One region of the Paenibacillus sp. FSL M7-1414 genome, then DNA from elsewhere that is predicted to be linked to it. Evidence: riboswitches for the same ligand, from Rfam matches in the RefSeq annotation. Region 1 holds a riboswitch; each other region holds the start of a gene.
What was found. A riboswitch is a leader RNA that binds a small molecule or an ion and turns the genes downstream of it on or off. The one in region 1 is predicted to bind S-adenosylmethionine.
Positions count from the first base shown of each region.

Region 2: linked by a shared signal. The riboswitch ahead of metA (homoserine O-acetyltransferase MetA) and the one ahead of MHH92_RS25060 (methionine ABC transporter ATP-binding protein) in region 1 are both predicted to bind S-adenosylmethionine.
Region 3: linked by a shared signal. The riboswitch ahead of mmuP (S-methylmethionine permease) and the one ahead of MHH92_RS25060 (methionine ABC transporter ATP-binding protein) in region 1 are both predicted to bind S-adenosylmethionine.

Region 1 covers NZ_JBBOOS010000001.1:5,731,249-5,734,532, reverse strand. Annotated here, with positions in the region: gene MHH92_RS25070 (COX15/CtaA family protein) at 1-193, shown strand, start outside; gene MHH92_RS25065 (Cthe_2314 family HEPN domain-containing protein) at 398-1,114, shown strand; SAM riboswitch class I at 1,244-1,385, shown strand; gene MHH92_RS25060 (methionine ABC transporter ATP-binding protein) at 1,512-2,546, shown strand; gene MHH92_RS25055 (methionine ABC transporter permease) at 2,547-3,206, shown strand; gene MHH92_RS25050 (MetQ/NlpA family ABC transporter substrate-binding protein) at 3,282-3,284, shown strand, end outside.
Region 2 covers NZ_JBBOOS010000001.1:1,912,003-1,915,286, reverse strand. Annotated here, with positions in the region: gene MHH92_RS08800 (PLP-dependent transferase) at 1-873, opposite strand, end outside; gene metA (homoserine O-acetyltransferase MetA) at 898-1,815, opposite strand; SAM riboswitch class I at 2,052-2,175, opposite strand; gene corA (magnesium/cobalt transporter CorA) at 2,627-3,284, shown strand, end outside.
Region 3 covers NZ_JBBOOS010000001.1:6,000,525-6,003,808, forward strand. Annotated here, with positions in the region: gene mmuM (homocysteine S-methyltransferase) at 1-46, opposite strand, end outside; partial or broken gene mmuP (S-methylmethionine permease) at 26-1,436, opposite strand; SAM riboswitch class I at 1,529-1,630, opposite strand; gene MHH92_RS26375 (Ger(x)C family spore germination protein) at 1,701-2,903, opposite strand; gene MHH92_RS26380 (spore germination protein) at 2,900-3,284, opposite strand, start outside.

The DNA.
Region 1 (3,284 bases):
GGGTGTGGTATCCGTTGTTCTTATTCTGATGCAAGTAGTCATTGGTATTTTCATGATGGTGACAATGAACCGTCCGGAAGTATACATGTTCGTAGCTCTCGCACATATGCTGGATATCGCCATATTGTTCGGGGTTTTAACCTATATGAGTTTCCTGGTGTACAAGCTGTATCGACCGGTTAATCGGTTCTAAGAGATATATCCATTCTTTATTCAAAGGTAATTGGGCTAAATATGAAAGTCCACCATCCAGTGATGTACATCATTGGACAGGTGGACTTTGTTTGATGTCAGGGGGATCAGGGCAACCTATGGCAAGCAGCAATTACACGGAATGGATGATGTGTTACGTTTACGGTGATGAATTCTTGTTGATTTGGAAAAGAGGAGGTTAGACATGCTGCGAACGTTGTTGGGGGAAAAGCCACGTATAAACGAAGGTAAATTGAAGGCAGCGATGGACGCAATGGCGCATACGCTTGAGCTATTTCAACGACAAATGCATGTGGACCATGATCCCACGCATGACTATCGGAAACTGTATGTGTGGACTCAGGGACTCATCTCCTCACTGGATGAACTGGAGCAAAGCTGTTTCGCTGCTGCTCATTTTCGCAAAAAGGTCGTTGCAGGATCAACGGATGATATGACGGCGACTGAAAAAGCCGAGTATGCTCGGTATGTGTATTTCTACAAAGATGGCTTTATCCGCTGCTTTGCCATTCTGGATAAAGTCGGCACGGTATTAAATGAAATATTCCAGTTGAATACTTCAAATACCAAAGCGCATTTTTCTTATTTTACTGTGTTAAGGCAGTTCGACTATGCGAGGGAACATCATGATCTTGCATTGCAATTAATACAGATCAAGGACTCTTATCGTGAACCGATGAGCAAGCTGCGCAAACGACGTAATATGGAAATTCACTACATGAACTCAGAAATGCACGATGACCTGTGGCAGTTACACCAGACCTTGCAAGGTAAAGTGAAATTGGAGGATCTGAATCAGCATGTGCAGGAAATGCGTCAGGGCGTGGATATGGTCTGTGAAACGTTAACAGCCTCTTATAGTTATATCAATAAAATATGGAAAAGAAATAATTCCCTTTGACAAATCGGAATACTTGGAATATACTGAGTTTCAATCGAATGTTACATGGATATAACTGATATTTCGGAAGTTACGTTCACATTATAAAGCATAAACTACATGAACTTATAAAATCCTACAACAACATATTTCTTATCGAGAGCGGCGGAGGGACAGGCCCGATGAAGCCCGGCAACCGATTTGTAATGACATGATACATGTATCATTCGTTATAGATGTTAGGTGCTAATTCCTACAAAATGGTGCAAGACACGATTTTGGCAGATGAGAAGGTATATTCTTTCACGTGAAGAGCCCTCTTTGTATCTGCAAAGGGCTCTTTTTTTGTACTTTAAGGGGAGTTTTCCTTTAGATCGGGTAAAGATACATGTAGGTGGTTGGAAAGGGGCAAGTGCGATTGATTGAATTAAAAGGTTTAACGAAAACGTACGGCAAAGGGGCAAAATCTACAACAGCGTTATCCGAGCTGAATTTGAGCATCCAAAAGGGTGAAATCTACGGTGTGATTGGACATTCTGGAGCGGGCAAAAGCACATTGATTCGCTGCATTAATTTGCTGGAACGGCCTACGGAGGGTGAGGTATGGGTCGACGGAATCAACCTGACTGAACTGAGCAAAACCGAATTGCAGCAACAGAGACGCAAGATCGGGATGATTTTTCAACACTTTAATCTGTTATCTTCGGCAACGGTATATGACAATGTAGCTTTTCCACTAAAGCTTGTGAATACACCCAAGGATGCCATTGATCGCAAAGTGAAGGAAATGCTTGCACTGGTTGGTCTGGAGCACCACAGCAGCAAATATCCGGCTCAATTATCTGGCGGCCAGAAACAACGTGTAGGGATTGCGAGAGCACTTGCAAGTGATCCAAATGTACTTCTCTGTGATGAGGCTACTTCGGCACTTGATCCGCAGACGACAAATTCAATCCTGAAGTTATTACTCGATATTAATGAAAAGTACAACCTTACGATTGTGCTGATTACACATGAGATGCATGTCATTCAGAACATCTGTGACAAGGTGGCTGTCATTCATCAGGGCGGCATTGTGGAACAAGGACCTGTAACAGACGTGTTCCTGAAGCCGCAGCATGCGATTACGCGGGACTTCATGATGCGTGACCATGAAGCTGGACTTGCTCTGGAAGAGACCGCTCTGGCAAATGCAGGCGTTGAATTGCAGGCAGGTGCTGCTTCCAAACTTGTGAAGATATCCTTTCTGGGTAACAAAACGTATGAAGCGATTTTGTCTAGAACGGTACGTAAAACAGGCGTGGATTTTGCCATCCTGCAAGGTACAATCTCTACGATCAAACAGGTTCCTTATGGGCAGCTGACCGTTCGGTTCGAGGGTGATTCAAATGCGATTGATCGGACGATATCAGAATTAACCGCTGAGGGACTTGATGTGGAGGTGCTTCGTTAGATGGATTTTTCAACCGTACGTTGGGAAGAGGTTGGTAAAGCTTCCATAGAGACACTGCAAATTTTGGGTGTATCAGGCTTGTTTACCGTTATCTTAGGTTTACCGCTCGGAGTACTGCTGTTCATGACAGCCCGATCTGCTTCGATTAAGTCACGGGCAGTGTACACTATACTATCCCTGATTGTGAATATTTTGCGCTCAGTCCCATTTATCATATTGATTGTTGCTCTTATTCCATTCACTCGTATACTCGTCGGTACAGCTACGGGGGTGCTCGGCGTTATACCTCCTTTGGTGATTTCAGCAGCTCCTTATTTTGCTCGTTTGGTGGAGACGACGTTGCGAGAAGTTGATCGTGGTGTCATTGAAGCGGCACAGTCGATGGGTGCATCGACCGGACAGATTGTAAGACGGGTGTTACTGCCTGAGGCACTGCCTGGACTGCTTGCTGGTATAACGATCACCATTGTTACGCTCGTCTCCTATACGGCGATGGCGGGCATGGTTGGCGGTGGAGGTCTGGGAACACTGGCAATCAACTATGGATACTTCCGTTATCAAAATGAAATTATGATCATATCCGTAGTGTCGATGATCATACTAGTGCAAATTCTCCAGATGGCTGGAGATCGCTTGGTTACATTTTTCACCAGGAAATAACACATAGATAACATGATGGTTATGCAATAATGCGGATGCCACATGACAAAAATGATTAGAGAAGGGGTTTTACACATG
Region 2 (3,284 bases), 3.8 Mb from region 1:
TATCTCATACCCCGGGTGATCGGATAGACCTGGATGATACACTTCAACCACCGCTGGGTGCTCAAGCAAGTATTTAGCAATAGTAAGTGCATTGTGCTCATGACGCTCCATGCGAAGAGCCAGCGTTTTCATACCTTTCATCAACTGGTAGGAGTCACTTGGAGATAATACTGCTCCAATGGAATTATGCAGGAACGCCATCTCTGCAGATAACGCCTCACCTTTGGTAATAATTAGTCCGGCCAACACATCATTGTGTCCGCCCAGATATTTGGTAGCGCTATGAATGATGATATCGGCACCCAGTTCAATCGGACGTTGGAAAAATGGAGTCAACAACGTGTTGTCAACAATGGTCAACAGGTTGTAACTTTTCGCCCAGGAAGCGACAGCTTCCACATCTGTGATCATCATCAGTGGATTGGTTGGTGTCTCAATAAATACAGCTTTGGTATTCGGCTGACGAACCTTCTCCAGTGCTGCAAGGTCATTCGTGTCCACATAACTTGCAGTTACGCCGAAACGGGACAGAATTCGTTCCAGCAGACGATAGGTTCCACCATACAGATCCAGCGATACAATCAGATGATCCCCTTGACCAAACATGGCAAAGATGGTTTGCAGCGCGGCCATACCTGAGCTACAGGCAAATCCTGCATCACCGGACTCCAGCGCTGCGGCCGCCTCTTCCAACACTTTGCGAGTTGGGTTGGTCGTACGAATATAATCAAACCCCGTGCTTTGTCCAAGCTTCGGGTGGCGAAACGCAGTGGATTGATAGATCGGAAAGTTAATGGCGCCTGTAACCGGTTCATTGATGGACCCAATTTGTGCTAAGCGGCTTTCGATTTTCAACTTGTTGTTGTCTTCCATTGCTGCATCCTCCTGTAATCTCGATTAGATTTGCGGGCCAATATCGTAAGGTGTTTCTTGATACACATAGTAATTGAGCCAGTTAGAGAATAATAAGTTGGCATGAGCGCGCCAAGTAGCTGGTGGCACACGGGAAGGATCGTCATTCGGATAATAATGTCTAGGCAATGCGATATCCAACCCTTTAGCTGTATCCCGGTCATACTCCCACTTTAATGAGAACGGGTCATACTCGGCATGTCCTGTGGCAAAAATCTGTTTGCCGTCTCTGGTAGCAACCAGGAAGATCCCCGCTTCCTCGGATTCAGCCAAAATCTCTAAATTCTCATTCTTTTCAATATCTTCGCGTCTCACTTCCGTATGACGAGAATGTGGAACGTTGAATACTTCATCGAATCCACGCAACAACGGAACATGTGGTTTATTGATGGTATGTGGGAAAACGCCAAAACACTTTTCATCAAGTGCAACCTTGGGTACGTCAAAATGATGGTATAAACCTGCCTGGGAAGCCCAACATATGTGGAGGGTTGAAGTCACATTGGTTTTGGTCCATTCGAAAATCTCCTGGATTTCATTCCAATAGTTCACGTCTTCGAAATCCATCTGTTCCACCGGGGCACCCGTAATGATCATTCCATCGAAACGACGGTGCTCAATTTCATCGAAGGTTTTGTAGAACAGATCCAAATACTCCTGAGACGTATTCTTCGACGTATGGGATTTGGGATGTACGAGAACGACATCCACCTGAATAGGCGTGTTTCCCACCAGACGAAGCAATTGTGTTTCGGTCGTTTCCTTTGTGGGCATCAGGTTTAATATAGCGATACGGAGTGGACGAATATCCTGCTGATATGCAGAAGTTTCATCCATGACGAAGATATTCTCTCCTTCAAGTACTTCTTTTGCTGGTAGCGTATCGGGTATTTTGATTGGCATAGTAAGTCTAACTCCTCCTTGTGCATAGATAGATGCAGCCACCCCTGGCTTGATGTCTTCACATCAATACAGTTATAGACTGCCTTGAGCTTGTAAAAACATTGAATTGCTCTTTCATCCAACGTTACAAACAACCTCAAGTTCCTTAGCGAAAATCACTGCTGAGAAGTCGGGGCATATGACAAAGACCTTCCTCGGATTTCGAGAAAGGTCATATGTAAAATAGATATGCGCCTCTCTCATCTCTCAGTTACAACAGTGCCACTTGACACTTAGTCGCTGCAAGAATTAGCACCGTGCGGTATACCGCCGGTTGCCGGGTTTCATCGGGCCAGTCCCTCCACCTACTCTTGATAAGATTTCGCTGTATTAGATTGTAATTGAATATGGTTCACCGTCTACTTTATTACATTAATGCCCTCACGTCAAGTTGCAGTTCGATGTCTGCTTCCCAGATCGGAACCGTTCATCATCCATTGTCATACACTGCCTCAGGGCGCGAAATAGACACATTTTTGCGCTTGAAAGCACCTTGTACCAGCGGTATACTAAACAAGGTGTTATAAACCCTTATGTGAGAGGTGACATATTAAATGGATGGCGACCCGAGGCCTGACTGGCAGCCGAATTCCGACAAACTGCATAGAGAACTGACATCAGCATGCCGGCAGCGGGACGTGACTTCCGTTTGATTATATAGTGAACGCAGCCCTGATCTCCAGGCTCCGCTGCCGACCGGCTGATTTGTTCTTTTTGCGCCCATAATGATAATATCCGCCAAGTTGGCGGGTGCAGAAGGAGTAGATTAACGATGAAAATCCGGTTGGTAAACAACGGTGTATTTATTCCGGTGGACGACATTCAGCAGGCGCTGACTCCACCAGCGGAAGGATTTTACTGGATTGATGCAGACATAGACGATTTGGCGGTACTTCAGCCGCTGTTCTTGATGCATGATCTGGCTGTGGAAGACTGTCTTAGTGACGAAGAACAACGTCCGAAGATTGAAATTTATGAGAACCATTATTTTATTGTGATTAATAGCATCCGTTTTGATGATGAAGAGATATTTCTACGTGCGGTCAACTTATTCCTCGGCAGACATTTCATTATTAGTGTTACCAAGCACAAGGTCAGCGAATTGCGCACACTGAAACCCATCCTGTGGGAACAGGAAATCAGTACACCGGATCGTCTGCTGTATTTGCTGGTTGACTTGATTGTTGATAATTATTTCACCGTAGGTGACCGAATTGAAGCACGGATCGAGAAGCTTGAGGAAGACATTCTGATGCACACCAAAAAGTCACATTTGAGTGAAATTATCGGGCTGCGCAGTGAGATTCTGTGGCTGAAAAAAGTCCTTGGACCTCAGAAAGAGGTCATTAACACCCTGAACAAAAAAGATCTGCGTCTCATCGATGATCAACTGCAAAAGTATTTCAGTGACATCTATGAGAATGCTGTAA
Region 3 (3,284 bases), 270 kb from region 1:
CACGCAGGATCTGTTCTATGGGGTTATTCTGTTGTGCTTGCGTCATGTACTTGTCCTCTTTTCTTATTCACACGTTCTGTCAGATAATAAGCAGCGTAACATACTGCGATAAACGGAACCCCACAATACAGCGCAATTCGCTGTGTCGGGTCAAAGGCAATACCTATACATGAAGCCAGGCATAATATAAATGAAACAATCGGTACCACCGGATATAGTGGTGTGCGGTAGACCAGATCTTTGACCGCATGTCCTTCCCGGATATATTGTCTGCGGAACATGTATTGGGAAGCGCTGATGCTCATCCATACCGCAACGACAGCCAGACCTGAAATGGAAACCAGCGTAATATACACCGTACCTGGCGCAATAATACTGGACAGCAATGCCAACGCACCACCCACCATACTAATTAGAAGTGCATTCAGGGGTACCCCGCTTTTGGTCAATTTGGCAAACCACGGAGAGATCGTTCTTTTGTCAGCCAGAGACCAGAGCATCCGTGAAGATGCATACAGGCCTGAATTGGCAGCAGAGAGAATCGCCGTCAGAATAACAAAGTTCATAATGTCTGCTGCATAGGGTACACCCACCCGCTCCATTACCGCTACAAATGGACTTTCCAGTACACTGGCATCCGACATGGGCAGCAAGGCCGACAAGATAACAATCGTTCCGATGAAGAAAATAACCAAACGCCACAGCGTTGTATGAATAGCCTTTGGTATCGTCTTTTCCGGGTTCTCCGTCTCACCGGCGGCAATCCCGATTAACTCGGTACCTGAGAAGGCAAAGTTTACAGCAAGCATGGTCATCAATATCGCTGTAGCCCCATGAGGGAACCAACCGGATGCGGTAATATTCGATAGAAATGGAGCCGGTTCAGAATCCGCCATGGGAATAATACCAAACATGGCTGCGCCACCGATAATAATGAAAATTACGATAGTAACTACTTTTACAGATGAGAACCAGAACTCGGATTCCGCAAATAATTTCACCGTTAGAGCGTTAAACAGAAAGATCATCAGTGCAAAAACCGCGCTCCATATCCATACGTTTACCGATGGGAACCAGCGCTGCATAAGCAATCCAGCGGCTGTGAATTCGGAGCCAAGCGCAACAGTCCAGGTTAACCAGTACAACCAAGCTACCGTGTAACCTGTTGCTGGTCCGATATATTTGGCTGCATAACTATGAAATGCTCCCGTCTCTGGCATATGAACAGACAGTTCACCAAGACAGAGCATCACCAGATATACAACGATGGCTCCAATCAGATAGGACAGAATGGTTCCCAGTGGTCCCGCCTGCTGAATGGTGTAACCTGAGCTGAGGAATAATCCCGTTCCAATGACTCCTCCGAGAGAGAGCATGACCACATGCCGTGCCTGCATTTTCCGCTGAAAATGCCCTTTGTCGTTGTTGTTCTCCATACCTGCTGCTCCCCTACTTCTTCATCCAGAAAAAACAAAAAAGACCCACTCTGCCTAAAGAGTGCGCCGTTACTGACAAATAAAAACAAACGCTCCTATCTATCAGGCTTTCACCCGCTGGAATTAGCACAGTATCCTTCAGATCTGTTGCTGAGGTTTCTAAGGGCCAGTCCCTCCACCTCTCTGGATAAGAAAATGATTTTTTACTAATATAGCGATCTATCATGAATGTGTCAACATTTAAATAATAAATGGCACACCTCGCTATTCGGTGGAAGACCCCGGATTGGTGATGGTGGTCTTTACCTCATAGGTGATCGGCACGGTGCTAAAAATTTTATCCCAATCGTCTTTGACTTTTTTCCATGTTTTAGGTTCTTTGATACGTAAGCTATCCCGAAAATCCGCAACATCTACTTTATAGGTATGCTGCAGTTTGTATAACAACTGTCGAATCTGTTGTTTGGCAAGTTCAGCAAATTCTTTTTCCAATTCACTGAGATATGCACCTTTTTCCTCTTCCTCGGGAGCACGCCAATCCTCCATCAACCAGCCTTCGGATTCAGTTTTCACATGGAATGAAATATCATCGCCAACCACTTTTGGAATTATTGTTGTTTTTTTCTTCTTCATTTCATATACAACAGTGAACCCCTCTTTATTGTATGTCTTCAAGATACCTCCTTTTTCTTTAGGTCTGAGCCAAGATAGCCCTTCTAGATCCGTTTGGCTGAGTTCCCCGATGAATTTGGTTGTTTTCCCATCAAAGATACTGGCACCGGAGAACTTGTCCTCTCCATTGAAGTTCAGTACATTCTGGAGCAAAAAGCTGGAACCGGATTGCATTTGTGCATCTAATTTGGAGAGTAGAACGGGGTCCAGGATTTTATTGGACAAGTATGAATTACCGGTAATACCTGTAAGATAAAATGCTGGAATCCGGGAAGGATCATCTGAAGTCAGTACATCAACAGCGCGATGATGGCTAATCAACACTAGACAGTTAGGACGAATATCGTTATCCCGAAGTACAAAATCCAGCAGCTGGTCCAGACCATACTTTTTGGCGATATCCTTGGACACAACGATAACCTTCAGATGATGTCCGATGAGCGGATGATCTCGTCTCAGTGCAAACTGACGAAAGATTTGCAGCAAGGAATCTCCGGTAAGCTGTTCATTGGAATAGGACGTTTTACCAGAAGCAGGCGAACCGGATTGTTGGCTCTTCTGACTGCTGGAATTACCGGGAGCAATCTGTACCGTGGCTGTCACATTGTTCTGCTTGGAATACCCTCCTCCCTGATTGGCGATGTTCTCCTCAAATTCAGTCTCTTTGCCGATATCGATCCCGAGACCAACGTAGACACTTAGATCCTCTATCTCTCGACTGCTCCAACATCCGGATATCGTTAAGAGAATGCATAATACAGTGGCTAAGCGTAACAACATGCGGAATGTAATCATGCATGCTTGCCTCCTTTTTTGCGAATCAGACTTAACAACAGTAGTACCAGAGGTAAAATGCCAAACAAAAATACGGACACATTGCCTAGCATATCTCCTAGTACGAAGGTATCATCCACTGTTTTGGGTATCATTGCTGTCAGATAAATGAACGGCAGCAGGCCGTACATGATGCCTTTGATTTTTTTGGAACGAAACAAATCACGAATACCCACCGAAGCGCAGTAATGTGTAATTGCTGTAGTCGAAAAGATTTGCATAATCCAGATGACCAGCAATAAGGATTCAAAACGCTCGAATATCAGACCCTGGATTTCGAAGCTTCTTACCAAATCCAGCGTTGGCCAGGTTCGAGTTTTGATGCCATCGAGCGATAAACTG